3 regions of the Kocuria sp. KD4 genome follow, and region 1 is predicted to be linked to each of the others. Evidence: predicted binding sites of a transcription regulator. Region 1 holds the regulator's gene; each other region holds the start of a gene.
The links. The regulator LexA, encoded in region 1, represses DNA repair genes until DNA is damaged. The targets are predictions, from matches to a motif close to TCGAACANNTGTTCGA.
Positions count from the first base shown of each region.

Region 2: ruvA (Holliday junction branch migration protein RuvA) is a predicted target of LexA. The motif match lies at 1,971-1,986, and genes of this name have one in related genera.
Region 3: HBK84_RS06055 (DNA polymerase III subunit alpha) is a predicted target of LexA. The motif match lies at 1,357-1,372, and genes of this name have one in related genera.

Region 1 is NZ_CP050449.1:1,870,886-1,874,157, forward strand. Features, by position in the region: gene HBK84_RS08395 (histidinol-phosphate transaminase) at 1-523, opposite strand, end outside; gene HBK84_RS08400 (LysM peptidoglycan-binding domain-containing protein) at 675-1,106, opposite strand; gene lexA (transcriptional repressor LexA) at 1,387-2,160, shown strand; gene HBK84_RS08410 (ATP-dependent DNA helicase) at 2,244-3,272, opposite strand, start outside.
Region 2 is NZ_CP050449.1:1,591,696-1,594,967, forward strand. Features, by position in the region: gene yajC (preprotein translocase subunit YajC) at 1-34, opposite strand, end outside; gene ruvB (Holliday junction branch migration DNA helicase RuvB) at 139-1,239, opposite strand; gene ruvA (Holliday junction branch migration protein RuvA) at 1,242-1,883, opposite strand; gene ruvC (crossover junction endodeoxyribonuclease RuvC) at 2,069-2,794, opposite strand; gene HBK84_RS07175 (YebC/PmpR family DNA-binding transcriptional regulator) at 2,799-3,272, opposite strand, start outside.
Region 3 is NZ_CP050449.1:1,316,691-1,319,962, forward strand. Features, by position in the region: gene HBK84_RS06040 (MFS transporter) at 1-382, shown strand, start outside; gene HBK84_RS12655 (hypothetical protein) at 361-504, shown strand; gene HBK84_RS06050 (hypothetical protein) at 868-1,278, shown strand; gene HBK84_RS06055 (DNA polymerase III subunit alpha) at 1,381-3,272, shown strand, end outside.

The DNA.
Region 1 (3,272 bases):
CGGTTCCGGTGGGGTTGTTGGGCGAGCACAGGAACACGATGTTCGGGGCGTGCTCGCCCACCTGGCGAGCCGCCGACTCCGCGGACAGGGAGAAGTCCGCGGCCCTCTCCCCGGCGATGAACCGCGTGCCGGTCCCGAGGGCGAGCAACGGGTACATCGAGTACGTGGGGACGAAGCTCAGCACGGAGCGCTCCGGCCCACCGAAGGCCTGCAGGATCTGCTGCAGGATCTCGTTGGACCCGTTGGCGGCCCACAGGTTGTCCTCGGTCAGCTCGTGACCCAGATAGGACGCTAGGGCGGTCCGCAGATTGGTGAAGTCCCGGTCCGGGTAGCGGTTCAGGGACGCCGCGGTATCGGTGACGCGCCGCGTGACGGCCCGAACCACGGGCTCGGGAACCGGATGGGTGTTCTCGTTGGTGTTCAGTGCGACACGGACTTCCAGCTGGGGAGCACCGTAGGGAGACAGGCCCCGCAGGTCGTCGCGCAGCGGAAGGGCTTCGAGGGAATCATCACGAGAATTCACCAGACCAGTCTATGGACTCGGCGCATATCCGGTCACACGACGTCTCACGGTGTGTCGATTCCCGGACCAGTCGTGACACCGCCCGGAGCTTGTCGGCGCACCAGGAGTCGCTCACTTGGCACCGACGGATCACGTCACCGACGGGTCACCGTCAGCGGGACGGGACCTCCAGGACCTGACCGGTGTGCAGGGTGGAGGACGTCAGACCGTTGAGCTCGGCGATGTCGTTCATGACCTCGCGGGTGTCCCGCTGCGGGTCCGCGACGGCGGCGATCTCCCATAGGGTCTGGTCCGCCTGCACCGTGACACTGTGGGTCACGGGCGCCCCCGCCGGTTCCGTGGATGCCTTGACCGTGGGCGGCAGCAGGAAGACGGCGGCGACCACCAACAGGGCCGCCGCTCCCGTGACGAAGGGCAGTCCGATCAGGAAGAACCGGCCGCGGCGGGTGAGCTGCAGCGGCGAGTGAGCGGCGCGCGGGGCGGCCTGGACGGACGCGGCACGGGCCGACGTACGAGCGCGCACGGCGGCGGAGGACGCAGCCGTGGCGGAACGAACGGATAGCGACAAGGTGAGAGCGGTCATGGCTACCTCCTGGTGATCTGACCGGATCCACCCGAAGGTGGCGGTGTTCGAACGCGGAGCGTACTTAGAACACATTTTCGAATCTCTACCAACAGTTCTAGCACGGGTGTACGAATGCTGTCGAGGACCTTTTCGAACACATATTTGAACCCGGGGACGCGCGCGGGTTAAGCTCGAGGTCACACAGGAGTTAGTTGACCCCACGTCTCCGACACGCATAAGCGGCCTCCGCGGCCCACCGCAGGGTGTGCACAGCGTGGACGGTGAAAGGACCCCGCACGTGAGCACTTCTTCCCCGAATCAGCAGGCGTCCGACCGACGCTCGCGCACGCTCACCCCTCGACAAGCACGGATCCTCGGTGCCGTGCAGCACTGCATCACCACGCGCGGCTACCCGCCGTCCATGCGTGAGATCGGTGACACCGTGGGTCTGGCGTCCCTGTCCAGCGTGACCCATCAGCTCGGCCAGCTCGAGAAGTGGGGCTACCTGCGCCGGGATCCGCGCCGACCCCGCGCCATGGAGGTCCTGCGCCCGTTGAGCGCGGAGGAACTCGACCGCCACCTGGGGCCGGCCGACGAGCCCGCGGGTTCCGTGGAGTCCTTGGCGACCCGCGCATCGGGCGCCGCGTCCCCCGCGGTGCACACCATGGGCGACCTGCCCGCCGCGGACGACGACGACGCCATGGTCCCCGTACCGCTCGTGGGGCGCATCGCCGCCGGTGGCCCCATCACCGCCGAACAATCGGTCGAGGAGGTCTACTCCCTGCCACGGCAGTTCGTGGGTCACGGCCAGTTGTTCATGCTCAAGGTCTCCGGGGACTCCATGATCGACGCAGCCATCTGCGACGGCGACTGGGTCGTGGTGCGCCAACAGAACTCCGCGCAGAACGGGGACGTCGTGGCTGCCCTGCTGGACGACGAAGCGACCGTCAAGACCTTCCGCCAGCGCGACGGCCACACGTGGCTGCTGCCCCAGAACACCCGCTACGAACCCATCCTGGGTGATCACGCGACCGTGATGGGAAAGGTCGTCTCGGTCTTCCGCTCCCTGTAGCTCGCCCTCCGAACGGTTCCGGGAACCGCGCGTCGCGTCACGCGGGACGGCACCACGGACGTGAGCACAGCGACGTCGAACGCTCAGGAGCGCGCCAATCGCTCTAACGCCCCGAGAACGGTCGAGCGGTCCGTGGTGGGCCACAGCGGCGGGAGGGACCGGGCCAGGAAGGACCCGTAGCGCGCCGTGGCGAGCCGCGAGTCCAGCACGGCGACGACGCCCTTGTCCCCGCTCGCACGGATCAGTCGGCCGGCGCCCTGCGCCAGGCGCACCGCGGCGTGAGTGGCCGAGACCGACATGAACCCGTTGCCGCCTGCCCGTTCGGCCGCGCGTGTGCGGGCGGTGCCCAGGGGATCGTCCGGGCGCGGGAACGGGATCCGGTCGATCACGACCAGTCGGCACGATTGCCCCGGCACGTCCACTCCCTGCCACAGGCTCATGGTTCCGAACAGGCTCGCTGAGGGATCGTCGGTGAATTCCTTGACCAGGGACGGCAGGGAGGCGTCCCCCTGGCACAGGATGGGCAGCTCTGTACGATCGCGCAGCGCCTCCGCCGCGTCCTCCGCGGCCCGGCGGGACGAGAACAGACCGAGCGCGCCGCCGCCCGAGGCCTCGAGCAGCCCGAGCAGTTCCTCGAGTTGCTCTTCCGAGACGCCACGGCCGGGTTTCGCGAGGTGCTTGGCCACGTAGAGGATGCCCTGGCGGCGGTAGTCGAAGGGGCTGCCCACGTCCACGCCCCGCCACGCGGGGGACCCCGGGCCCTGCAGGCCGAGAGCCCCGGCCGTGGACGAGAACGATGACCCCACGGCCAGGGTCGCCGAGGTCAGCACGACCGTGCGCCCGTCGAACAACCCCTCCCGCAGGGGCCCCGCGACGCTGAGCGGCGCGATGTTCAGGGTCGCCGGTTCCCCTTCGGACGCTCCCACGTATCCCTCGGTGGGCGACCAGCGACCCACGCGGGAGATCCACAGGACGTCATGGGCGGTGTCCGCCGACAGCATGCGCTCGGCGGTGTCCAGCAGCTCGGACAACCGTGAGCGGGCCGCGTGACGTGCCGCGTCCTCGCCCTTGGAATCGCCCTTGGTTTCACTGAGCCCCGTGCGCGCGGCATC
Region 2 (3,272 bases), 280 kb from region 1:
CGGCAGCGTCCTGGGTCTGAGCGAGGATGGTCACGAAGGATCCGTTCTGTCGAGGTGCACGTACAGCGCGACCGGGCACGACTGCGCAGGGGTGCGAAGGTCCCGGCCGATCCTCCCCAGCTTAGGGGATGGATCTGGTCACGTGCTGGACGGATCCTCCGAGTCCGGTTCGGTGGCGAGCGCGGTTTTCAGCGCCGGGTCCTTGAACGCAGCGTGCTCCGGGACGTCGAGTCCCAGGTGCTCCCACGCCGCGGCCATGGCGATCCGCCCGCGCGGGGTGCGACCGAGCAGGCCCTCGCGGACCAGGAATGGTTCCGCGACGGTCTCGACCGTCTCGGTCTCCTCCCCCACGGCGATCGCCAGGGTGGACAACCCCACAGGGCCGCCGTTGAACTTGTTCACCAGGGCCGAGAGCACGTTGCGGTCCAAGCGGTCCAGACCCCGGGCGTCCACCTCGTACATGTCGAGTGCGGATCCGGCGGCCCGCGCGTCGATGCGCTCCACGCCGTGCACGAGCGCCCAGTCCCGCACGCGCCGCAGCAGTCGGTTGGCGATACGAGGGGTGCCGCGTGAGCGCGATGCGACCTCCGTGAACGCCTCGCTCGTCATGGTGAGGTCGAGCAGCCCTGCCGAACGGCGCAGCACGAGCTCGAGTTCCTCGACGGAGTAGAACTCCAGGTGACCCGTGAAGCCGAACCGGTCGCGCAGTGGCCCGGGCAGCAGCCCCGCGCGGGTGGTGGCACCCACGAGCGTGAACGGGGGCAGGTCCAGTGGGATGGACGTGGCACCGGCGCCCTTGCCCACCACGATGTCCACGCGGAAGTCCTCCATGGCCATGTACAGCATTTCCTCCGCGGGCCGGGACATCCGGTGGATCTCGTCCAGGAACAGCACCTCCCCGTGGGTCAGGGAGGACAGGATGGCCGCGAGGTCACCGGCGTGCTGGATCGCGGGACCGGACGAGATCCGCAGGGGGACATCCAGCTCCTGCGCGATGATCATGGCCAGGGTCGTCTTGCCGAGGCCCGGGGGCCCGGACAGCAGCACGTGGTCCGCGGTGCGCCCGCGCAGCTTGGATGCCTCGAGCACGAGGGACAGCTGTGCCCGCACCCGTTTCTGCCCCACGAAGTCGTGCAGGGTCCCCGGACGCAGGGACGCCTCGAGCTGCTGGTCGTCGTAGTCGCCCTCGGCGCCCACGAGACGTTGTGGGCCCACCGATCCACGTTCCTCCACGGCCATGCTCACCGCCCCCTGGTCCGCGTGTGGGACGTAGCCTTGGCGGTGCCGAGCCAGGACAGCACGGCGCGCAGGATCTCGGCCACGTTGGCGGATTCCGCCAGTTCCGGCTGGGTCTCGAGGGCGTCGTCGATCCCGCGGGCCGCGTCCTTCTCGCTCCAGCCCAGACCCGTGAGAGCGTCCACGACCTGCTCACGCCACACCTGCATGCCGGGCTGTGCGCTCTGCTGCGGCGCGGGGTCCGGCAGGACGAGCTTGTCCGCAAGTTCCAGGACGATGCGCCGCGCGGACTTCGGTCCGATCCCGGGGACGGCCGTGAAGGCCTTGTCGTCGCCGGCGGCGATCGCGCGCCGGGCGTCGTCGGGCCCGAGGACAGAGACCGCGGCGAGCGCGGTGCGCGGGCCCACCCCGGAGACCCCGAGCATGACGGAGAAGATCTCCTTCTCGTCCGCCTGGGCGAAACCGAACAGCACCGGCGCCTCGTCCTTGCGGGCGATGTACGCGGTGTGCAGGTGCGCGGTGGCACCGACCCGCAGCCCGGCGAGCGTGCGGGGGCTCGCGTTGACCTCGATGCCGAAGCCCGAGACCTCCACCACGGCGAGCGTGGCCCCCACGAAGCGCACCTCACCGGTTATCGAGGCGATCACGGTGCCCCTCCCCTCCCACGGCCGCCGGCCGAGAACATCGGTGTGTCCGAACGCGCCGCGACCTAGGGGCAGGACGTGGTGCGCCGTTCGAACACGTGTACGACTTCCTGCTCGTCACTGTACCAAGCGCCGGGGACACCCAGAACGTGTGCTCCCGCTCGTGAGGCGGGCCCGCAGCGGGAGGCTCAGGACACCCGGCCGCGCCGCCCGCGGGTACCGGTCGCTGCGCCCGGCGCGCGGGACGCGGCCGTACCGGATGCGCGGGGCGCAGTGGCACCGGGGGCTCGCGACGCGGTCTCGGCGCGTCGCCACGCCTGCTGCGCCGGAGTCAGTGCGGCACCCCGGCGGGTCTGCATCGGGCGCGAACCCGAGTGGGTGGACGTGCGCTCGGCCGCGTTGACACCGGCCATCCCACCGCGCCACCCGTGGCACACGGCCAGGGCCAGGGCGTCGGCGGCGTCCGCGGGCCGCGGCGGGGCGTCCAGGCGCAGGATGCGCACGACCATGCGGTTCACCGATTCCTTGTCCGCGGAGCCGTCCCCGGTGACCGCGGCCTTGACCTCGGACGGGGTGTGCCACGCGACCGGGATGCCCCGCGCCGCGGCCGCGGCAATCACGACGCCCGTGGCCTGGGCCGTGCCCACGACCGTGGGAGCGTTGTTCTGCGCGAACACGCGTTCCACGGCCACGACGTCCGGGCGGAAGCGGTCCATGAGTTCCTCGGCGGCCCGCATGATCGACAGCACGCGGTGTTCGAGGGCCTCGTGCGCGCGCGTCCCGCTCACCTGGACGTGCACGAACGTCCCGGTGCGCTGCGCGGACATGTCCACCACGGCGAAACCGCACCTGGTGAGACCGGGGTCCACCGCGAGCACGCGCTGTTGGGACTGCCGGGCCACCACGGGACTCACGGAATTACTCGTCGTCCTCGAGCACGGCCATGACCTCGGCCGGGATGTTGGCGTTCGAGTAGACGTTCTGCACGTCGTCGAGCTCCTCGACCGCGTCCGCGAGCTTGAGGAACTTGCGGGCGCCCTCGGCGTCCAGGTCCACCTTCATGGTGGGGCGGAACTGGGGGTCGTCGTTGTTGTAATCGAGACCGGCCTCGTCCAGGGCGGTGCGGATCGCGGGCAGGTCGGTCGCCTCGCTGACCACCTCGAAGTCGTCGGACTCGTCGAGCACTTCCTCGGCGCCGGCGTCGAGCACGGCCATCAGGACGTCGTCCTCGGTGAGACCGTCCGTCTTGGCGACCTCCACCACGCCCTTGCGCTCGAACAGGTACGCCACGGAACCGGAGTCCGCCATGGTGCCGCCGTGGCGGGTCACGGCCACGCGCACCTCGGAGGCCGCGCGGTTCTTGTTGTCCGTGAGGCACTCGATGTACAGCGC
Region 3 (3,272 bases), 550 kb from region 1:
GCCGCTGTTCTTCGCGGGGATGGACTCCGGGGCGTCGCCCAAACGCCGCGGGCTCTACACCTCGTTCGTGCTCTCCGCGCCGCCCGCCGGCATCGTGCTCGCGTGCGTCGCCTTCCTGTGGGCCGCATCCCTGGGCGACGACGCTCTGCTCACGTGGGCCTGGCGCATCCCCTTCCTGGTGTCGGTGGTGCTCTTCGCGCTCGCGGTGTTCATCCGGGCCAAGCTCGAGGAGAGCCCCGAGTACGAACAGGCCCTGGCGCGTGCACCTCCGGCTCCCAGGGCTCGCTCCTGGCCGGCCTGTTCCCCACGGCGGAGCGCTTCAGCGGTATCGCGTTGGCGCGCGAGACCAACGGTGCGATCGTGGCGGGTTTCAGCCCGCTGACCTCGGCGGTACTGATCTCCGCGGCCGGCGGCAGCACGTGGGGAGCGGCCTTGTTACTGGCGGCGCGCTGCCTCAGCCCCGTGCTCGCGGTGCTGCTGATGCACTCGCGGCAGTATGCATGAGACGCCGGTGACATGGTCGGCGGGTCCGGGGCGTCGCCCAGGGCGTCGGGCCCGCGGTATTTCCCCGGTCACGGCGCAGAGAATCACCGACCGGGAGGGCCGATAATCGCCTCACGCGTGTTCCGTCATCGCAGCGTGAGGGTTTCCACCGGCTGGCCTGTGACCGCGGCAATCAGGTCGAAGTCCGTGTCCATGGCCAGCACCGTCAGCCCAGCCTTCTCAAAGATCTCACCCACGCCCGTGTGCGGGCATCTCTCCGGTGACCGACACCGCTGTGGCGTCGGTCGCTTATGCGTGTCGGACGATCTTGGCACCGTCTCATTAGTCGAATAAAGTTTCGAATATCGGCGAGGGTGAGCCATCATGACGGTGCTGGAGATGACGAAGACCGGGCAATACGAGGACCCGTGGGACACGGTTCCGGTGATCGGCGCGGGCATGCCGGTAGAGTGTCCCACGGGGCTGGTGGGCGGCTCCACGGACCCCGCCCACGATGATCTCGCGGTGGTGTGTGACATCACTGGGACGCCGTGTGTGGTGACGTACCGCGGTGAGGAGCATCGCGTCCTGCAGCCCGCCGTTCGCTGGTACGAACGCCGGAATTGGTGGGATGTGGAGGTCCGCGTGCCGCGTGAGAGCCGCACGAGCGCGGTGGATCAGGAGCGGTGGCGGGTGCAGGTCGTCCGGCCCGGGGTGGTTATCGCACGCACCTTCGAGCTGGTCCGGAACCAGTTCACCGATCAGTGGCGGGTGCTCCGTGTCAGCGCCGCATGAGACCGCCCGTGGTCGCTGTGCGGAGTCCTTCCGTGTCACTTCATGTCGCCCGCGGAGCCGTCCGCGATTGACAGAAGTTCGAATAAAGTTTCGAATATGGGCATGTGGTTCCCCCATCTTCACGTGGCCTCGGCCTTCAGTGCGCACTACGGTGTGGCGCGTCCGGAAGAACTCGCCCGGGCGGCCGCGTCCCAGGGAGCACAGGTCCTCGCGTGCACGGACCGGGACGGCCTCTACGGGGCCGTCAAACACGTGCTGGCATGCCGCGCGCACGGTCTCGCTCCCGTCCTGGGTGTGGACATCGCCCTGCTGCGGACCCCGCGCGCCGGCGCGGGAGGCGCGCAGGGCCGGGTGGCCGGGCAGAATCGGGCGGCCGGACAGCGACGTCGTCCGGCGGCACCCGTGGTGATCGGCCGGGTGGTGGTCCTGGCCACGGGACGCAACGGGGGAGCCGGGTACGCGGCCCTGTGCCGGGTGGTCTCCGCCGCCCACCGGGCTCATGACCGGCACGCGGCCCATCCCATCGGACTCAGCGCGGAGCAGTTGGCGCGGCACGTGCATCGTGCGGCGCGCCACGGTGATCCCGGGCTCGTGGTGCTGCTCGGCCCGGACTCGGACGTGGGTCGGCTGCTCGTGGGACGGCACTACCACGCGGCGCGCACTGCGCTGAACCGATGGCGTCACGCGCTGCCCGCGGGGACCCTCGTGGTGGAGACGGTGACCCACCTGGCGCCCCAGGGTGTACCCCTGAGCATGGGGCACGCGGTGCGGATGTTCCAGATCGGGCGGCAGGCGCAGCTGCCCGTGGTGCTCAGCAACGCCGTGCGCTACGCCCACCCGGGGCAGGCCGTGACCGCGGACGTCCTGGACGCCGCCCGGACATTGATGTCCCTCGACGAACTGGCCGGGGCGGATCGCGGTGTGCTGCAACCCAACGGGCAGGGCTGGCTCAAGGACGGTGACGAGATGAGTCTGCTGGCCCGGGAGATCGCCCTCGCCGCGGACCACGGTCAGGCGGGACACGGCGCGCTGCTCGCGGACACCCACCACCTGGCCCAGCGCTGCCGTCTGGATCCGGAGGGGGATCTCGGGGTGGACCGTCCGGTGATTCCGGAGGCCTCGGTGATCGGGGTGAGCGGTGACCCGGACCGGGAACTGGCCCAGCGTTGCTACGCGGGACTCGCCCGGTTGCATGCCGGCGAGGACTGGGACCGCACCGTGCCCGGACTCAACCGGGAGTCCCTGCGCGGACGGTTGGAACGGGAACTCGCGGTGATCGCCCAGCTCGGCTTCGCCGGGTACTTCCTGACCGTGGGGGAGGTCTCGGAACTGATGAGCGGCATGGGTGTGCGTCACGCCGCCCGCGGTTCCGGGGTCTCGTCCCTGGTGGTCCACCTGTTGGGGATCTCACCGGCGGATCCGCTCGAGTACGACCTCGTCTTCGAGCGCTTCCTCTCCCCGCTGCGCCCCAGCCTGCCGGACATCGACATCGACATGGAGAGCGCGCAACGCCACGCCGTCTACCACCGGATCTTCGAACGCTTCGGCCCCCGCCGCGTCACGCTCATGAGCATGCAGAACGCCTACCGCTCCCGCGGGGCCGTGCGGGACGCCGGACTGGCACTGGGGCTCGAGGCCCAGGAGGTGGACCACGTGGCCACCCAGTTGTGGCGCGTGCCCGGGGGCACCCTGCGGGAGGAGATCGCACGCCGGCCCGAACTCGCCCCGCTCGCGCAGCGGCTGCGCAACAACCGGCAGTTGGACCTGCTCGTGGACCTCACCGAACGTCTCGACCGACTACCCCGGCACATCTCCATGCATCCGTGCGGGGTGATCCTCTCCGACACCACCCTGTTGCAGCGCACCCCCGTGCAGGCCAGCGGGATCGGGCTGCCCATGTCCCAGTACGACAAGCACGACATGGACCCCATGGGGCTGATCAAACTCGACATCCTGGGCGTGCGCATGCAGTCCACCCTGGCCCACGCCGTGGA